DNA from 3 places in the Paenibacillus sp. FSL F4-0125 genome. Region 2 is predicted to be linked to each of the others. Evidence: riboswitches for the same ligand, from Rfam matches in the RefSeq annotation. Region 2 holds a riboswitch; each other region holds the start of a gene.
What was found. A riboswitch is a leader RNA that binds a small molecule or an ion and turns the genes downstream of it on or off. The one in region 2 is predicted to bind cyclic di-GMP.
Positions count from the first base shown of each region.

Region 1: linked by a shared signal. The riboswitch ahead of NST74_RS05155 (bifunctional diguanylate cyclase/phosphodiesterase) and the one ahead of NST74_RS01825 (anti-repressor SinI family protein) in region 2 are both predicted to bind cyclic di-GMP.
Region 3: linked by a shared signal. The riboswitch ahead of NST74_RS03150 (transglutaminase-like domain-containing protein) and the one ahead of NST74_RS01825 (anti-repressor SinI family protein) in region 2 are both predicted to bind cyclic di-GMP.

Region 1 covers NZ_JBBOZJ010000001.1:1,173,998-1,180,220, reverse strand. The annotation lists gene NST74_RS05160 (methyl-accepting chemotaxis protein) at 1-647, opposite strand, end outside; gene NST74_RS05155 (bifunctional diguanylate cyclase/phosphodiesterase) at 659-2,893, opposite strand; cyclic di-GMP riboswitch class I at 3,013-3,099, opposite strand; gene NST74_RS05150 (M20 family metallo-hydrolase) at 3,332-4,573, opposite strand; gene NST74_RS05145 (alpha/beta hydrolase) at 4,695-5,567, shown strand; gene NST74_RS05140 (nucleoside deaminase) at 5,633-6,085, opposite strand; gene NST74_RS05135 (cytosine permease) at 6,101-6,223, opposite strand, start outside.
Region 2 covers NZ_JBBOZJ010000001.1:406,657-412,879, reverse strand. The annotation lists gene NST74_RS01850 (aldo/keto reductase) at 1-371, shown strand, start outside; gene NST74_RS01845 (hypothetical protein) at 754-1,935, shown strand; gene sipW (signal peptidase I SipW) at 1,937-2,524, shown strand; gene NST74_RS01835 (TasA family protein) at 2,617-3,237, shown strand; gene NST74_RS01830 (helix-turn-helix domain-containing protein) at 3,397-3,726, shown strand; gene NST74_RS01825 (anti-repressor SinI family protein) at 3,935-4,090, opposite strand; cyclic di-GMP riboswitch class I at 4,118-4,202, opposite strand; gene NST74_RS01820 (2-oxoglutarate dehydrogenase E1 component) at 4,675-6,223, shown strand, end outside.
Region 3 covers NZ_JBBOZJ010000001.1:693,659-699,881, reverse strand. The annotation lists rRNA gene NST74_RS03155 (16S ribosomal RNA) at 179-1,736, opposite strand; gene NST74_RS03150 (transglutaminase-like domain-containing protein) at 2,148-2,957, opposite strand; cyclic di-GMP riboswitch class I at 2,971-3,051, opposite strand; cyclic di-GMP riboswitch class I at 3,160-3,240, opposite strand; gene NST74_RS03145 (class D sortase) at 3,365-4,015, opposite strand; gene NST74_RS03140 (GtrA family protein) at 4,050-4,454, opposite strand; gene NST74_RS03135 (glycosyltransferase family 2 protein) at 4,444-5,424, opposite strand; gene NST74_RS03130 (phospholipid carrier-dependent glycosyltransferase) at 5,524-6,223, opposite strand, start outside.

The sequences.
Region 1 (6,223 bases), 770 kb from region 2:
GAGAAATATCTTCTCAAGGACAAATATGAACCGATTGAAATCAGGATAACGAGAAAAGCAACAATGATATTAACCGTAAGTCCTTTTTGAAATAGCTTCTTATTCTGAACATCTGCATTTTGGGCACTTCCTAAGTTCATTCCAACTAATTTTCCAAGGTCTTCATTTCGTTTCGTATTTAACGCTTCAAGATTTGAAGTGGTATCTTCACTAGGATCATATGTAGGTGTATTCAGCATCTTCTCAAGCATCGGAAGCTGAATTTGCCGATACTGTTTCGTTAATGATAAAACTTCAGCATAAATCTCCTTTTCGTTTGGGAGGGAACGTGTTTCTTCATACTTATTCAAGATTCCATTGTTTTCAGCTTGAAGCTCAACAACTTTCTGATAACTCTCTTGAAGTTCGCTTGGATCATGACTAGCGATCATCTTATTCGTTAAGGTTACTATTTCATGATTATTAGATTCGAATTTCCCAAGTGCATAAACTGACGTAAGATCGTTCTTATACATACTTCTAGAGTTCGCATACATATTGCTGAAATACACACTACCAACGATCGCAATGATCAGAGCACCTAACAGTAATATTGAATTAGTAACAGTAATTTTGCCTACGATAGTCCAATTTCTCATTTTCCTCATGCTTTGCACTCCTATGTACTTTTAATTAAGCTTTCATATTCTTCTACTGGCATTGGTTTCGCGAAATAATAACCTTGAGCGATTTCACAATCTATTTGTTTCAAAAAATCAATTTGCTCCTCTGTCTCAACTCCCTCTGCCACAACTTTCATATTTAAATCCCTAGCTAGCTTGACCATACTTGCAATTACTATCTTCCCTGTCTCATCATTTGACTTACTCATCAGAAAAGCCCTGTCTAACTTAATGACATCAGCAGGGAAATATTGCAATACATTTAAGGAACTATAACCTGTCCCAAAATCATCGATAGCTATGGAAAATCCTTTACGTTTCAACTCCAACAAAATATCTCTAACAAACTCTAAATTTTGGAATACAATAGACTCGGTCAGCTCTAACTCTATCAATCGAGCAGGTACCTGGTACCTGTTAATAATATTCGTCAAATGGAGCAGGAAATCATTATGGTATAGGGTTATAAGCGATATATTCACTGAAATCGGAAGTGGCTGGATTCCTTCCTGGATCCACTTACTCAACATGATACATACTGATTTAAACACCATTAAATCTAATTTCACGATAAAGCGATTCCTCTCAAATATGGGAATAAATACTACAGGAGATATAAGTCCTTTCTGAGGATCATTCCATCGAACCAATGCCTCAGCGCCATGAAAACTGTTCACTCGCAGATCCATTTTCGGTTGTAAATATACTATAAATTCACCATTTGTCATGGCAGCATCCATCTTTCTTACGATGTCTTGCTCTTCGTGTATCTGCAATAACAATTGTTCGTCAAAGAAAGTGCATGAGCTCTTGTATCCACCTTTAATGGACTTACAAGCGATTCCTGCTCGGTCAATACATGTGAGGATATCGCTCTGACGATCATCTATACAGTAAATTCCACAATTAATCACTAGCCTAAAACCTTCTTCATTTCCAAACGTATAGTCGCTCATTTGTTCAGTAAGTACTTGTATACGGATGATTAATTCCGCCTTATTGTCATACGAAGTGAAAAGAATAAACCGATCACCCCCTAAACGTCCAATGACATCCTCGTCTAATGTGTTTGCTGTTAAGCTATTAGCCACTTGAATCAAAATGCTATTTCCTTCATGAAAACCGACAATTTCATTGATGTATTTAAATTGTTCAATATCAAATTGCAACACAGCAAACTTTGTATTCGGTTTCTCTTTAAGTAAATACTGAGCATCTTCAATAAATTTATTCGTTCTAGAAAGATGCGTTAACTCATCCTCAAAGGCAATCCTCTCCATCTGTTTCCTAATTTTGCTCTTATTTAATAGAATGTTTACAAATATGATCAATAATAAGACAAACATGATTAAACATAATAGAAAAGTCGCCTGGCTCATTTGAGACGCTTTGGCCATGATCACATCTTTCGGTATCACGGAGAGAATATACCAATCCTCAACCCCCTGGATGCCAGAATAGCCAACCATTTTGCTTTCTCCGTAAATCCAAAATATTCCTACTCCAGATTTTTTTGCGGTTATGTTCTCTTTAAAGATTTGCAGTTGTTTCTTATTTCTAGAATCAATACTTATACTTTCGAATATGTTATCAATTGACTTATCCTCTTCGAGATTCTTCGATTTGATAATGACTTGTCCCTTTTGATCAATGATTTGAGAATAACCATGACCTTTAAAGAAGGAAACTGCAAGAGCATCATAAAGATCCTGTGTATATCTGCTGGCAGATAAAGCACCCTTCACTTCACCTTTAAACTTAAGTGGACTATTGATCGTGATAATTTCTTTATTGGAGATCTTATCTAAGAATGGATCAGAAATACTGCTAATACCCTGCAGAGCTTTTTGGAACCCTACTTCATCTGATACATCAAACATTGTCCCATCCGATGCGTAAGCTTTACCATCTGGGCTGTTGATGCTAATTCGAATAAAATTATATTTTTTATCAAAGTGATGCAGATATTTTTTGGTCTTATCCCAATCCATATAATTGATTTCCGAAATAGAATCAGCAATTCCATCTAATGAATCTAATCCACCCTGTATCATATTTCCAATCGATTTACTCGCATGTATCGTAGCTTCTGATGTAGCAGCAACCGCTTCTTGCTCATAAGAGTTAGCAGTCCATTTTATGAAATAGTAAGAACACCCCCAAAATATCAACGTTGCCATTATGACGAGGCCTATCATTCTCCATACTCTCAGTGGTTGTTTCTGATCCATCTACTATCATCCTTTTTCCGATTTATTACGCTTTTTATTAGAAAACGAGCAAAAAAAGCCGCTATCAGAATGATAACGGCTGCATATGCATCAAAAAATAAGAGCATGAAACTCCCACTGCATGCAACCGGCTGTCATATCTATAAATAGATTTAGACCCTATGGCTTTGTGTCCCTATTTTTCAATAGGTTTACCAATATTTTTTTCACTATTACTAGTCCTAAATACTCTATTAAAAATAGGTTACCTCCAAAAGACCTATTTCCGCTGTGATTTAATATTTTTGAATGGGAATTTTTTCACAAACGTCAATATTAACTTTAATATAATATTTATTAATGTAAAGCAACAATTCTGCGAACAATTATGAAATTTAGATACTAAAGCCCAATGTAACATTTATATATGTCACATTGGGACTTACTTCTCAACACGAACTATGTTTGTCTTACAAACGCATAACGAAGAACAGCTTCTTCTAAGATATCAATCCCCATAATGATATCGTCCATATCTGTATATTCATTGGGATGATGACTAAGTCCATCTACAGAAGGAACAAAGATAAGCCCTACTGGGCAAAGTTTGTTCATGTTCATAGCATCATGTCCTGCCCCGCTGATCATCCGTTGACTCAATATCCCCTTCTCTTCACAAATAGATTCTAGAACATGACTGATCTCATCTGATAATAGGACAGGTTCCTCCGAAATGATCTCCGTACTCGTAATTTCAAGTTGTCTGCTTGCTTGTACTGAGGATATCGTTTGATATAAATGGTTTAACACACGTTGTCTGGACGCCACTGAAGTAGATCTGATATCAATTTTAATTTCAACTTCTCCCGGAACCACGTTCATAGCACCATTTAAGATGTCTATCACCCCAAGGGTCGCAACCGTTCCATATTCTTGTTCGAGTTTAGCTGCTTTTTCAAGCTCAAGTGCTATTTCTGAGGCACCTAGAAAAGCATCTTTTCTCATATTCATAGGTGTCGTTCCAGAGTGGGACGCTTTCCCTGATATTTGAATATGCAGTCTCACGGGTGCAGCAATTCCAGTCACAATTCCTATTTTTTTATTATTGTTTATTAAGACGGGACCTTGCTCAATATGTAATTCGAAAAACGCTTTTAGTTCTTCATCCCCTCTACTCGCCTGATCAATACTGTTATAATCTAATGCGCATAGCGAAAATGCCTTTTCCATGGTAATCCCATCTTTGTCCTTTAAATCTTTGTATTTCTCCTTCTGAAATAACCCTGCCATTACTTTGCTGCCTACTGTTGAAATACCAAACCGCGAGGATTCCTCACAAGCAAAGGAAATAACTTCGATCGGATGATCCGTTTCAATCCCTTTTTCGTTTAAACGTTTGATTACTTCCAAGGCAGCCGTTACACCTACCACACCATCGTACTTCCCTCCTTGATATACCGTATCCAAGTGAGAGCCCATTACAACGGGTGGAAGCCCTTCTATCTTCCCATTTCTTCTAGCAATCACATTTCCGCAATGATCCATCCGAATATCTAAATTCTCAGCCTTACACATCCGCATAAAAGCACTCGTACAGGTCTGCTCTTCATTTGTATAGGCAATTCTAGTGATGCCCTTCTCACCCGAATTGTATTGATTAATATTATCAAATAATGCCTGATATCTGCTCTTTCTATCCATGCCAGTATCTCCAATCCTGGGTATTCATGATTATGGTTTCATCAAAATTCGTGAATGATATACAATAGAGGTAGTGCTAATCTTTAAAAATTACTTACTTGATGAGGTGTATTGGATAGTGATGAAGAAGACCGTTATTTTTAAAGAAAATGATCAATTTACAATTAAAGCTGATTTTTATGAAACAAACCGTTCCCAAGCCCCTGCTATTGTATACATTCACGGAGGCGGCCTACTTTGGGGTGATCGAGAAGATCTATCCGAGGAAATGATACAACTCTACACCAATAATGGCTTTGCGCTGTTTTCGATTGATTATAGATTAGCTCCTAGATCAACCCTATCTGACATCCTTGAAGATGTCCAAGACGGCCTTCTTTGGTTAGTGAATGAAGGACCCAAGGAATTCTCCATTGATCCCTCAAGGATTGCTGTGGTGGGAAGCTCCGCAGGTGGTTTCCTTGCGCTATGCACAGGAATGTTTACCCATAAGCCGCGTGCGATTGTCTCCTTCTATGGATATGGCGATATTAGTGCACAATGGGCACTAGAACCTAGTAAATTCTATTGTGAAAAAGATATCGTCTCTATGGAGATTGCAAAAAGTACGGTGTCCGATCAAATCATTACGAACGCAACCGTTGACGAACGTTTTCTTCTCTATTTATATGCTAGACAATCCGGTCAGTGGATACAAGAAGTGACGGGTTTGAATCCTTCTCTACATAAGGAAGAACTCCTCAAATTCTGTCCTATTCATCATGTAACTAAGGAATTCCCCCCTACATTGTTATTGCACGGAACAAATGATGTAGATGTACCCTATGAACAATCAGCATTCATGAGAGCTGCGCTAGTGAAAGAAGGGGTACCCGCAAAGCTTATAACCATTCCTAACGGAGAGCATGTATTTGAAAAAGATTTCAATAATCCTGTAGTGCAAAAAGCTCTTCATCAGGTGATTGATTTCCTTCAGCTTCATCTTACTGAGTAGTTCTGTAAAAGAACAGGAAAATCCGGCACTAAAATAGTGCCGGAAAATATAGGATACCGCCTGAATTATTTCTTGTTTAATTCGTGGAAATGCGTCCATAAATGATCGCAATCTTCTCTTGCTTCCACTTTGATCATATTGACAATACTCTCATCATGACCCACAAAATATTCACGAAGGTGGATGTCAGAGAAGCCATGCTCTTTCGCATCGTCTCTTGTGCTGCAATAATGAACTTCTTTAACACCTGACCAAATGATAGCGCCCATACACATTGGACAGGGTTCACAGGTTGCGTATATTACGCAATCCGATAAGTCCATGGTGTCTAGCTTTTTGCAGGCTTCTCGGATGGCTACCATTTCCGCATGTGCAGAAGGATCCGTATCTCTCATCATCGTATTGCTAACCGCTGCAATTACTTCATCGCCTCGAACAATCGTTGCACCAAACGGGCCCCCAAATTTCTTATTCATACCCTCGATCGTTGCATCTACCGCCAATTTCATGTAATCCATTTCAAAATTCCTCCTCTAGTTTAATTGGGATGATTTTAGTGTTTTGCTAAAGATGGTGTATAGAACAAACGAAACAATTAAACCACTAAAGAAAGCAAAATCATTCATCCTAACTAGGAAGGGGATACCCTTAAGAAA
Region 2 (6,223 bases):
TAAACCGTGAACCTTGGAAGGATATTACCTTTCCTGAGGGAACCCTTGAGCATTGTCGAACGGAGAATATTCAGCTTCAAGCTTGGGGTCCACTCGCACAAGGCTTATTTAGCGGACGTTCATTAGAGGATCAACCAGAGAATATCGTCCAGACAGCTGCCATGGTTAAACAACTTGCAGATGAAAAAGGAACAACACCCGAATCCATAGTGCTATCCTGGCTAATGACACATCCGGCAGCTATTCAGCCTGTGATTGGGACTGTGAATCCGCAGCGCATTGCTGCCTGCGCCGATGCGGACAAGCTGGAGCTTACTCGTAAAGAGTGGTATGACTTATACGTTAGTTCGCGTGGTACTCGTCTTCCCTAATCCACTCCACAAATTCAACTCCAAAGGATTCTTAATAGCCTAATCGTGCCTCTCGCATGATTAGGCTATTTTTAATGCCTCCCCCTTTTTTACATGTCGTTCTTTATTGCGAATAAAAATAGATATCGAGCGAAAAACCGAGGTAAATAGAGATAAATTAACATTTTTGTTCTTTATAGAGCACAAACGAGGATTATTGGCAGTTTTCTTTTCAATTTATTCCATGTATTATTCATTACAGAAGTTGTTCTTTATTGAGAACAACAATAACGAACCAAAGAAACTCAAGACATTGAGGGGAGGTATTCCTCTGAGACCCAGATCAGCAAAAAGAAGACCTAAAAGAAAGAGGCAAATCGGACTACGTGTTCTGCAATCAGGGATGGCTGTCTCCGTCTTGTTTCTGTATACCTCGCAGCAAGTGGGTAATACCTACGGTGGTTTTGGAGCTACTACGCAAGCGACCAGCACAATTAGCTTTTGTGAAGTCTTTCCAAACTCGATCAAAGGGCTTCTAACAGAACTCAAAGATCATATCGAAAAAGCCACTGCTTTAAAAGGATCGCTGCAAAGCTATGCCCCTTCAGGCAGTCTCTCAGATGTTTCGGGAATAGAAGGCATGTCGCTGGATGAGCTTGATGTCGCAGCGCAAGAGATTTCCTCGCAAATCTCCGCGCTTCAATCTCAAATTGATGGCGTTAATGAGCAACTGGCCACCAACAGCCAAATTTGGAACGAAATCAATAGTGAGCTGAACGCAGCAGCAGCCGTATTATTCCAGATTGGAGGATATATGACCTCTCTAGATTCAAACTGTTTAGAAATCAAGGATGAACAATTCTTCAGTGAGCTGCAAAATAGCCTGAATCAAAGTGGTGTAATCTCTGAATCCCTGAATGCTTCCTTGAATGGAGTCATCCAATATCTAAATTCTATTCACGACATCGGTCTTCCGTTTGCTTCGGTAGTGACCAGTGATGTATATGGACAACCCGAGTTACGCAATGAGGCATTTCAGCAGCCGTTCCCCTACCTGATTGCTTTTAGTCAACCGGCTGGCAATATCTCTAGCGAGCTTACCTCCACTTATGAAAATCTCAATACTGAAATGAATGGTCTTAAAGAATCAGCTACTTCAGGCATCAGCACTCTTCAGAGTCAGCTCCAATTGATCAGTCAAACCCGCGAACAACAATTGGAAGCCCTTGAGAAAGCCCGATTAGAGGCGCTGGAACAAGCGAAGAAAGAAGAACGTTTGGCCCTGGAGAAAAAAGAAAAGCAAGAAGCAGAGGACAAAGCGAAAGCTGAAGCTGAAGAGAAAGCAAAAACGGAAGCGACTCCACCAACAGGTGAAGCTGCTCCAGAGAACATAAATAAAGAGCAACCTGAAGCCCCAGCCACTAACCCGGTCGATCCGGAAGTTGGTGAAGAGCCAACGATTCCACAAGATATACCACAGCAAAAGGTTCCTCAGGAGACGCCAAAGGCGGAAGCTACAACCTCTTCCCCACCGGCAGCAACACCAGCTCCTTCGGCCCTTCAACAAGACAAAGGTGGAGAATAATATGCGGATTAAAAAAATGATCAACAATACATTATCGAGCATCATGCTTGTGATCTTTATTCTGCTGGTGATAGCCGTAGTGTTATCCAAGGCCTCCGGCGGTGAACCTGCCTTCTTCGGATACCAGATCAAATCGGTACTCTCAGGTTCGATGGAGCCAGGGATTCAAACCGGATCGATTGTCGCTTTAAAACCCGGAGGAGATATGAATCGCTTCAAAAAAGGCGATGTTATCACCTTTAGAAATGAAGAAAACCTGCTCATTACTCACCGTGTTGTAGAAGCAACAATGAACAACGCTACTGGTGAAGCCATGTATCGCACGAAAGGCGATAACAATGATGCGCCTGATATGAACCCTACCAGTTCCACAAATGTTGTAGCTGAGTATACCGGGGTCACTGTTCCTTATGTAGGTTACGCTATGAATTTCGCAGTTTCCAAAGCTGGAAGTGTTGTGCTCATGATCGTACCAGGCTTGATGCTCCTGCTCTATGCCCTGTATTCATCATGGAAGGCTGTAGCTGCACTCGAAAAGAAAAATGCGGCTATACTGCCCACCTCTCCACCTCCAACTGAAATACAGTAATTCGTTGATTGTCCGCTTCCGCTTACGAACCGGAAGTTACAATATATAACTTTTATAAAAAAAACCACAAAAACCGAGGAGGAATTTTAATTATGGGTATCAAAAAAACATTGGGTCTTGGCGTAGCATCTGCAGCACTGGGTTTATCATTGATTGGTGGAGGAACTTTCGCTTACTTTAGCGACACTGCACAAAGCACCGCTACATTCGCAGCTGGTACACTGGATTTGAACTCTGATCCTTCTGTTATCGTTGATTTGAAGGATCTGAAGCCAGGCGATACGATCAAAAGAGACTTCAAACTAAAAAATGACGGTACACTTGATATCGGTTCGATCCTCCTCAAAACAGCTACCTCTATTAATGATGTAGGTGGTAACAACGGCGCTAACGATTTGGCAAAATTCATCAAAGTTAAATTCCTGGTGAATAAAGATAAAAGCGGCATCTTACCTGGTAGTGAAGAGAAAGTAGTTTGGGAAACTACCCTGGCCGATTTGAAGACTCAGACACCGGATCTCGTAAAAAATACTGGACTTGATGCAATCTGGGGTACTAGCGAAGCATCTGGAATTAAGGCTGGCACAAATGATAGCTTCACCGTTCAATTCGAATTTGTTGATAACGGCCAAGAGCAAAACTACTTCCAAAAAGATTCATTAACTCTGACTTGGGATTTCGTAGGTAAGCAAACCGCTGGATCCGCTAAATAATCTAATAAGTCTTCCATTCGAAGAGCAGCAGATTCTTATTCCGGAAAGCGGATAAGTAGATGCTGCTTTTTTCTTTACAATAATCTTTGTCGAATTTATTGATATTTGCTATACTAATAACAAAAATTACGGAGGGGCGTCAGCATAGTGCCACAAAATATGGGCCAACGTATCCAGCATCTCCGCCTAGAAAAGGGATTGTCCCTATCTGAGCTTGCGGACAGAGCGGATGTTGCTAAGTCGTATCTTAGCAATGTGGAGAGAAACATCCAATCCAATCCTTCAATCCAATTTATCGAAAAGATCGCCGACGCGCTTCAGGTATCCATCCACGCTTTGCTCTATGGAGAACCTAATGATGCTGAGGAATCACCTTTAGATTCGGAATGGTTCCGATTGGTGCAGGAAGCTATGGCCTCAGGCATAAGCAAACGCGAATTCAAGGAGTTTCTGGACTACCAGAAATGGCGCCTGGATCAGAAGGATTAATCCTTCCATCTGATCTGATAAGATCCTCTTCTACTCATACTATCAAGCATAAGCGCCTTCGTTCTCCTAAATGGACTGCGAAGGCGTTTTATATTCTACTAGAATATAAGGACAGTGTGTCATCTGAAACTTATAGCTGCTTAATATAAAGAAAAAAAGCACAGCGAGTTATCGCTGTGCTCATTTGATATGTAATGCTCTGAATGTATTACTGCACGGCTTGCACAGTCTTCTCATTTAAGAAGCGACGAATTTCATCTGCCTTTATGCCAGCCTTCTTAGCTGCTAATAATAAATGGACCCACTCTACGTCTAGATCAATGACCTGCTGTTCTTTGTTGCTTCCCTGGTTGGACTTGTCCAAAAAATCTCCTCCTAAGATTTTACGTCCCCAGGCAATCCGGCTGTCATAGTATTTCTACCTTAGACCCGCGACTTTGTGCCCCTGCCTTTCGGCAAGTTTACCTTTTACTGGACCCTTTACGTGAAAGGATCTACTTTGAAATATATGAAAAACGCTAACTGCAATAACATTATACTATACTAAAGTGAAAAAGTGTGTCGATTTCTGATTAGTTTTTCCATTAAAAAACAAAAAATAGAAGTTCTTTTATAGAATTTCCTGTCCTATTATCGCGATACTCGTCTTATTCATAAAATTATATAACCCAATATAATAATGCCCCATCCCCTATTTAGTTAAAATTAAGGATAATAGAATCATTTTAGTAGGCCTTTAGAATGGGTAATAAAAAAGAACAACTCTTTATTTAGTAGAACAAGCTAACCCATACCATTTTGCGAACGTATTAGACGAAAGAATGAATTGATTACATGTGTGGAAAGTAGCACAATAAGATGAGGAATGAAACCGCAATCATCACAGCTCCTACAAGCATTGACACAAAATGTCACGTATGGAGTTCATCCGTTGAGGAGGATGTATTCATGGCAGCCAAAGAGCCCTATAACGAATCCATTTGGAGTAAGTATTATGGACCCAATTTAGGCTACATTCAAGAAAGATACGAGCAATTTGTGAAAGACCCATCCACCGTAGAGAATAATTATCGCGAACTTTTTACAAATTCGGGTCCCCCACCATTAACACCGGATAGCGAACCGGCTCCACAGCCTCGCATTTCGGGAGACACCGAATGGCTTAGAAAAGCAGTAAGAGCTTCCAAGTTAATCGCTAATATTCGTATATATGGCCATATGGCCGCTGAAATTGATCCGCTTGAGCGGGACCACAATCCCATGGCTAAATATCTCGAACTTGAAACCTATGGGCTGACCCGTGAGGATCTGATCGCATTACCTGCCACACTCATTTGGGAGAATGCACCGAATGACGTGCATACCGGATGGGATGCTGTTCAGCGTATGCGTCAGGCATATACCAAAACTATCGCCTATGAATTCGGGCATGTGCATGAGGAAAAAGAATTGCAATGGCTGAATAGACAGGCAGAATCCACTAGCTCACCAGCACCTTTAAATAATTCAGAACGCAAAGAACTACTAAACCGCCTGATTCAAGTAGAGCAATTCGAAACCTTCCTCCACAAGACCTTTGTGGGCCAGAAACGTTTCAGCTTGGAGGGCAACGACGCTCTTGTGCCGATGCTCGATGAAATCGTACGCGCTGCTGCGCATGACGGTGCAGAGCATATTCTGATGGGTATGGCGCACCGCGGCCGTCTCAACGTTCTCGCACATATTTTAGGCAAACCTTATGATATTATATTTTCAGAGTTTCATCATTCTCCAAACAAGGAGCTCTTCCCTTCCGAAGGCTCTACAGGCATTAACTATGGCTGGACGGGTGATGTGAAATACCATCTCGGTGCAGACCGCGCTGTCCGTGAAGGAGAAACCGTACGCACAAGAATAACACTAGCGAACAATCCAAGTCACTTGGAATTCGTCAATCCTGTCGTGGAAGGTTTCACTCGTGCCGCTCAAGAGGATCGGAGCACTGCCGGACTGCCTAAGATTGATACCAGTAAAGCTATAGCAGTGCTAATGCATGGCGATGCTGCTTTTCCAGGTGAAGGGATTGTTGCAGAAACACTTAATATCGGCAAACTTCAAGGTTATCAGAATGGTGGAACGATCCATATCATTGTTAATAACCGGATCGGCTTTACGACCGAAAGTGAAGACTCCCGTTCTACGCATTATGCCAGTGATATCGCCAAAGGGTATGAAATCCCGATTGTCCATGTCAACGCCGATGATCCGGAGGCCTGTGTAGCAGCTGTCCGTTTAGCTAGCGCATATCGCCACCAATTTAAAAAGGATTTCGTGATTGATCTCATCGGCTACCGCCGTCATGGTCATAACGAAATGGATGATCCTGATACTACACAGCCTATTGTTTACAGTAAGGTGCGTAAACATCCAACCGTCTACAAGGTTTATGCTGAACGACTACAGCGTGAAAAGATTCTTACAGCTGACGATGTTAAAGAGATGAATGCTGCTGCAGAAA
Region 3 (6,223 bases), 290 kb from region 2:
GCTAAAAGATGTTCTAAAACGCAAATTCGTTTCGGTATCCAGTTTTCAAGGATCAAGTCTTACTTGAGAGCTTAAACTCTCAAAACTGAGCAACGAGTGAGTAACAGGCCTAAACCTGAGATTTGGAAGTTTAACTTCCGATTTGAATGTCTCCACTTCCGAAGACGATTCTCCATAGAAAGGAGGTGATCCAGCCGCACCTTCCGATACGGCTACCTTGTTACGACTTCACCCCAATCATCTACCCCACCTTCGGCGGCTGGCTCCCTTGCGGGTTACCCCACCGACTTCGGGTGTTGTAAACTCTCGTGGTGTGACGGGCGGTGTGTACAAGACCCGGGAACGTATTCACCGCGGCATGCTGATCCGCGATTACTAGCAATTCCGACTTCATGCAGGCGAGTTGCAGCCTGCAATCCGAACTGAGACCGGCTTTGATGGGATTGGCTCCACCTCGCGGCTTCGCTTCCCGTTGTACCGGCCATTGTAGTACGTGTGTAGCCCAGGTCATAAGGGGCATGATGATTTGACGTCATCCCCACCTTCCTCCGGTTTGTCACCGGCAGTCACTCTAGAGTGCCCAACATTACTTGCTGGCAACTAAAGTTAAGGGTTGCGCTCGTTGCGGGACTTAACCCAACATCTCACGACACGAGCTGACGACAACCATGCACCACCTGTCTCCTCTGTCCCGAAGGCCGCTGCTATCTCTAGCAGATTCAGAGGGATGTCAAGACCTGGTAAGGTTCTTCGCGTTGCTTCGAATTAAACCACATACTCCACTGCTTGTGCGGGTCCCCGTCAATTCCTTTGAGTTTCAGTCTTGCGACCGTACTCCCCAGGCGGAGTGCTTACTGTGTTAACTTCGGCACCAAGGGTATCGAAACCCCTAACACCTAGCACTCATCGTTTACGGCGTGGACTACCAGGGTATCTAATCCTGTTTGCTCCCCACGCTTTCGCGCCTCAGCGTCAGTTACAGCCCAGAAAGTCGCCTTCGCCACTGGTGTTCCTCCACATATCTACGCATTTCACCGCTACACGTGGAATTCCACTTTCCTCTTCTGTACTCAAGTCACCCAGTTTCCAGTGCGACCTTAGGTTGAGCCCAAGGTTTAAACACCAGACTTAAATGACCGCCTGCGCGCGCTTTACGCCCAATAATTCCGGACAACGCTTGCCCCCTACGTATTACCGCGGCTGCTGGCACGTAGTTAGCCGGGGCTTTCTTCTCAGGTACCGTCACTCCGGTAGCAGTTACTCTACCGGACGTTCTTCCCTGGCAACAGAGCTTTACGATCCGAAAACCTTCATCACTCACGCGGCGTTGCTCCGTCAGACTTTCGTCCATTGCGGAAGATTCCCTACTGCTGCCTCCCGTAGGAGTCTGGGCCGTGTCTCAGTCCCAGTGTGGCCGTTCACCCTCTCAGGTCGGCTACGCATCGTCGCCTTGGTGGGCCGTTACCCCACCAACTAGCTAATGCGCCGCAGGCCCATCCCTCAGTGACAGATTGCTCCGTCTTTCATTCTTCCTTCAGGAGAAAAAAGAAATTATCCGGTATTAGCTACCGTTTCCGGTAGTTATCCCAGTCTAAGGGGCAGGTTGCCTACGTGTTACTCACCCGTCCGCCGCTAAGTTATTTTGAAAGCAAGCTTTCAAAATAACTCCGCTCGACTTGCATGTATTAGGCACGCCGCCAGCGTTCGTCCTGAGCCAGGATCAAACTCTCCAATTAGTATTGAAAAGAGCGATATGCTCATTTTGAAACATCTGACGAGAAAATTAATTCTCACGATGAAATCCCAAAAGCGTAAGATACGCTGTGAAACTCATCAGTTTTGGATTTCACTTTCGTGATTTCCTACTCACTCGTTGTTCAGTTTTCAAAGATCAAGTTCTCGTTGGCGCCGTTTAATGTCTCAGCAGCAACTCTTATAATATATCATGTTGTTCTCAGTAATGCAAGCTTTTTTTCGAAAGCCGTTTATATAACTCTCTCAAACATTGCCTGTACGCTGTCTAACAACGCTTAACTATAATAACCTATCTACTCATAGAAAAGCAACCCCTAATAGAAAAATAAACAACCAGCTTAATAATTAAGCTGGTTGTTTATTTAATAGAGTTATGATTCTAGCGTTTCAAATTAATAGTATTTTGCTGCAGTATACTTACTTGAAGCCTTAATAAAATCCGTATTCTTCTTACTCTTCGCTGCCGATGCATCTACCGTGGTATCAATAGTAACCCATTTCCCATCCATCAATACTTCATTCCATGCATGGTATTGCGTAACGTAGCTAGTATTCCCCATCACCAATTTAGCAGGCACATCTACACTACGCAGCATTGCGGCAAAAAGAGAAGCATAGTCATAGCAGATTCCTTTTTTAGTATTCAAAGTGTTGTTAATGTTCGGAATGTAATCTGTTGTTACGTTATTAGCAAGAGAATAATCATATTGTACATTAGCAACTACATAGTTATAAATTGCCTTAACTTTTTCTTCATCTGTTGTTTTACCTTTTGTAAGCTCTTTAGCCTTAACGATTGCTTTATCAGAAGAACTCCATTTCACATTCTGTACGGAGCCCAAATATACGGAATTTGAGTCGTTCATAGTTAAATCTACTACTTCAGAATAGAGAGCCTTATATTTATTACCTGTTGTATTCTCAAGAACAGAAACTTTATAAGTCCCATTCCCTTGTTGCAAAGGGAAGTCCTCAGCTTGTCCAGAAGCATATAAATTGTATGTATAGCTACTGTTATCTTTTGTGATCATCAGCTTAACTCTTTTATCTTTTGGAATATCGTAGTTAATACCGATTACACCTTGAGCTAATTTGGATGTATTCAACCAGTTTGAATCTGGACTTGCAGCTTGAGCTGTGCTTACTGGAACCGAAGTAATCAGCACGAACAGCGCCACCATCATAAAATAAACCTTTTTCACGGATAAAACTCCTTTCGGTAGCTGGCTGCCATCCTTTCGGGAAGGCCCTTTAGCTTTGCGTCCCTACCTTTCGATAGGTTTGCCGTTATCGTATAAGCTCTATCTGTTCTAATTTCACTAGACAAATTAACAGAATCAGTCCAAGTAGAAATATGAATCTAAGATTCTTATATATTTTATAAAAACAAAAAAAGCCTCTTCATTCGGTAACTGGCTGCCATCCTTTCGGGAAGGCCCTTTAGCTTTGCGTCCCTACCTTTCGATAGGTTTGCCGTTTATCGTGTTTAGCTTTTATAGTCTTATACTACCATATTTATCCTCGTAAACAAGAACAAAATTGCTAGTTTTGCTATTATTTTATAGTTATCTCTCTGTATTTCAGTTCTCTTGTCATTTCTCATCTACTATTAGGTAAGCTTAGCATGAACAATCAAACGATGTGTAGGATCTACTAGTGGGTCACACGTAATTAGAGTAAGAATCTTATCCTTGTTATTCCCGTCAAGAACAGACACATCACTGGGAAGTACAACAGAAATATCATAAACCTCGTAATTATATACCTGATCGCTCGTTTTTACCGTGATTACATCCCCAACCACAACTTCATTCAATCTGTTAAACAATCTGCCCGTAGTTCTAGCTCTATGAGCAGCTATTGCGGCGTTCCCGATTTCTCCAAGCGGGGCCGTTTCTTTCATATGGGCCGCAGCATGCTTCATATTTGCTTTTGTTGCTCCTTCTAATACTGGCAGCTTCAGATCAATCTTAGCAATCTCTATTAATGCGATAACTTTGCCGCCCACTTCAATCTCCGGTTCTGGCTTTTCTGTTTCTTGAGGCTGTGCCTGTGCATCTAGAACGGATTCCTCTGCTAGTAGCTGAGTGACCTCGGCATATCTACTCTTCAGATCAGGTGGTGGAGTGCTTTCGATGGTGCTCAGTTCAGCCGTTTCTAATAGCTTCTCCTGCTGCCAGTCGTTATACCATTCGTTAGCTTTTGGATAAAGCATGATAAGGATCCCAGCCAGTATGAGCACATACGAGAATTTACGCATGATTTTCACCTCCGTGGATTGGTTCTACTGCACTTTAGAAAACCCATTTACGACTTCCGAAGAAGTTAATGATCACCGTCACAAACGTTACTAATACCTTAGAGATCAACACTTGAATGCCTAGTTTGTCAGTCAACAGATGCATTAGCAACAGCGATATTCCGAGCACTACCAGATTCAGTATGATAAACTTCAGCAACTGAGCCTTATCAAAGCCCTCTTTACTGCCACGATTGTGATCCTTGAAGGTAACTTTTTTATTCAAAATAAAGCTGTTCGCTGTCCCTGCACTATAAGAAATCACCTGTGCCAACGCATATACCATTCCAAGTGAGTTCAGTAATGTGAAGATTACGAAATCAATTAGGGTATTCACCAAACCTACGGCATTAAATTTAAGAAACTGTATAAATGCAGCGCGTAAGTTCTTATCTGACATTATTGTAGTCCTTCCGTCGATCCACTTGTTCCTCGTTAGGATATCCTTTAGTCTCACTTACAATATATAGCGGTCTATCCTTAGACTCGTCATAAATCCGTCCAATATACTCTCCGATTACACCTAACAGCATCAGAACGATACCATTAAAGAGCAAATTGACGCCTACAATGGAAGCCCAACCTGGAACCGTCCATGATGTGAAGAAGATTCTTTGAAATAAGACGAAGAATAAATAGAGAAAGCTAGAAAAGGATAGAAAAAATCCAACATACGTAGCAATCTTAAGTGGTTTATGGGAAAAGGAAGTGATACCATCTAGCGCAAAACGAATCATTTTCTTGAGCGGATACTTGGTTTCACCTGCATAACGTTCTTCCCGCTCATACTCCACCATCGTCTGCTTAAAGCCGACCCAGCTTACCAAACCTCTGACATACCGATTTTTCTCCTTGAGCCCCCGTAAGACGTCACATACTTTACGATCAATAAGACGGAAATCGCCTGTATCCGTAGGAATGTCCACACTTGTCATGCTGCTGAGCAGCCGGTAAAACAGCTTCGCCGTTACCTTCTTGAACATCGTCTCCCCACGGCGCTTCAGCCGCTTCGCATACACAACATCATAGCCCTCTTTCCACTTCTCGATCATTTGCAAAATGACCTCAGGCGGATCTTGAAGGTCAGCGTCAATAACAACGACCGCTTGACCTTCTGCATAGTCCATGCCAGCTGTAATCGCTACCTGATGTCCGAAATTACGCGAGAAGTCAATTAGCTTGACGCATTCATCTCGATCACTGATCTCCCGAATCATTTGGGCTGAACGATCACGACTTCCGTCATTAACGAAGACTAGCTCATAAGTATCGCCGCATTCGTCCATTACTTTTTTCAAACGTTCGTAAGTAACGCTAATTACTTGCTCCTCATTGAACATGGGTACAATTACACTATATCTGGCTTTCACCTTTATTCCTCCTACAAGCTTTATGGAGCGTTACATCTTCCTATTCTTCCTAATAACGCTGTAAGCATAAACTTATTGTTATAGATTCTTTTTTAAAGCTTAGAAAACCCAAGAAGGGAACCAACGCAGCATGTTCTTCACGTAATCACCGCTAACCTGCATCCCTGATAGGACTGGGTAGAACGCGACAAAGAGCAGTAACGCAACAGCCACATAAGCATAACGAACGTAACGAGCCTCAGGAAATTTACTATCTAGTAACTTCATTATATATACAATACCAAGAATCATAAAAGGTACCATAGCAAAATAATGGTAGATAAAGGTTTCTCTCGGGACAAGCATCCACGGAACATATTGTGAGAAAAAGGCGATCCAGATCATATACAGGTTTTTATCTTTGCGTTTCAGCGTAATCCACAGCGTTGCTAGCATTGCAAAAATACCCGTCCACCAGATAAGCGGATTCCCCATAGTCACTATACTTCTGACCTGACCTTCCGGCAATCCTTCACTGCCACTGAAGAACCAGACAGGTCTCTTCATAAACGGCCATTGCCACCAGGAGGATGCAAAAGGATGTGTAGCTACAAGCTGACTGTGGTAGTTGTACATATTCTTTTGAGAATCAATCAAACCTTTAATAGTAAAGCCCTCTGCAGATGCAGATAAACCCGGAACAAAAGATAAACTATAAATAATGACCGGAATGATTACGAAGAATGCAACACAACTAGCTAAAGTAATGATGGTATTCTTCCAGAACGAATTTACAGCTTCACGACAGGTACCTAAGAGT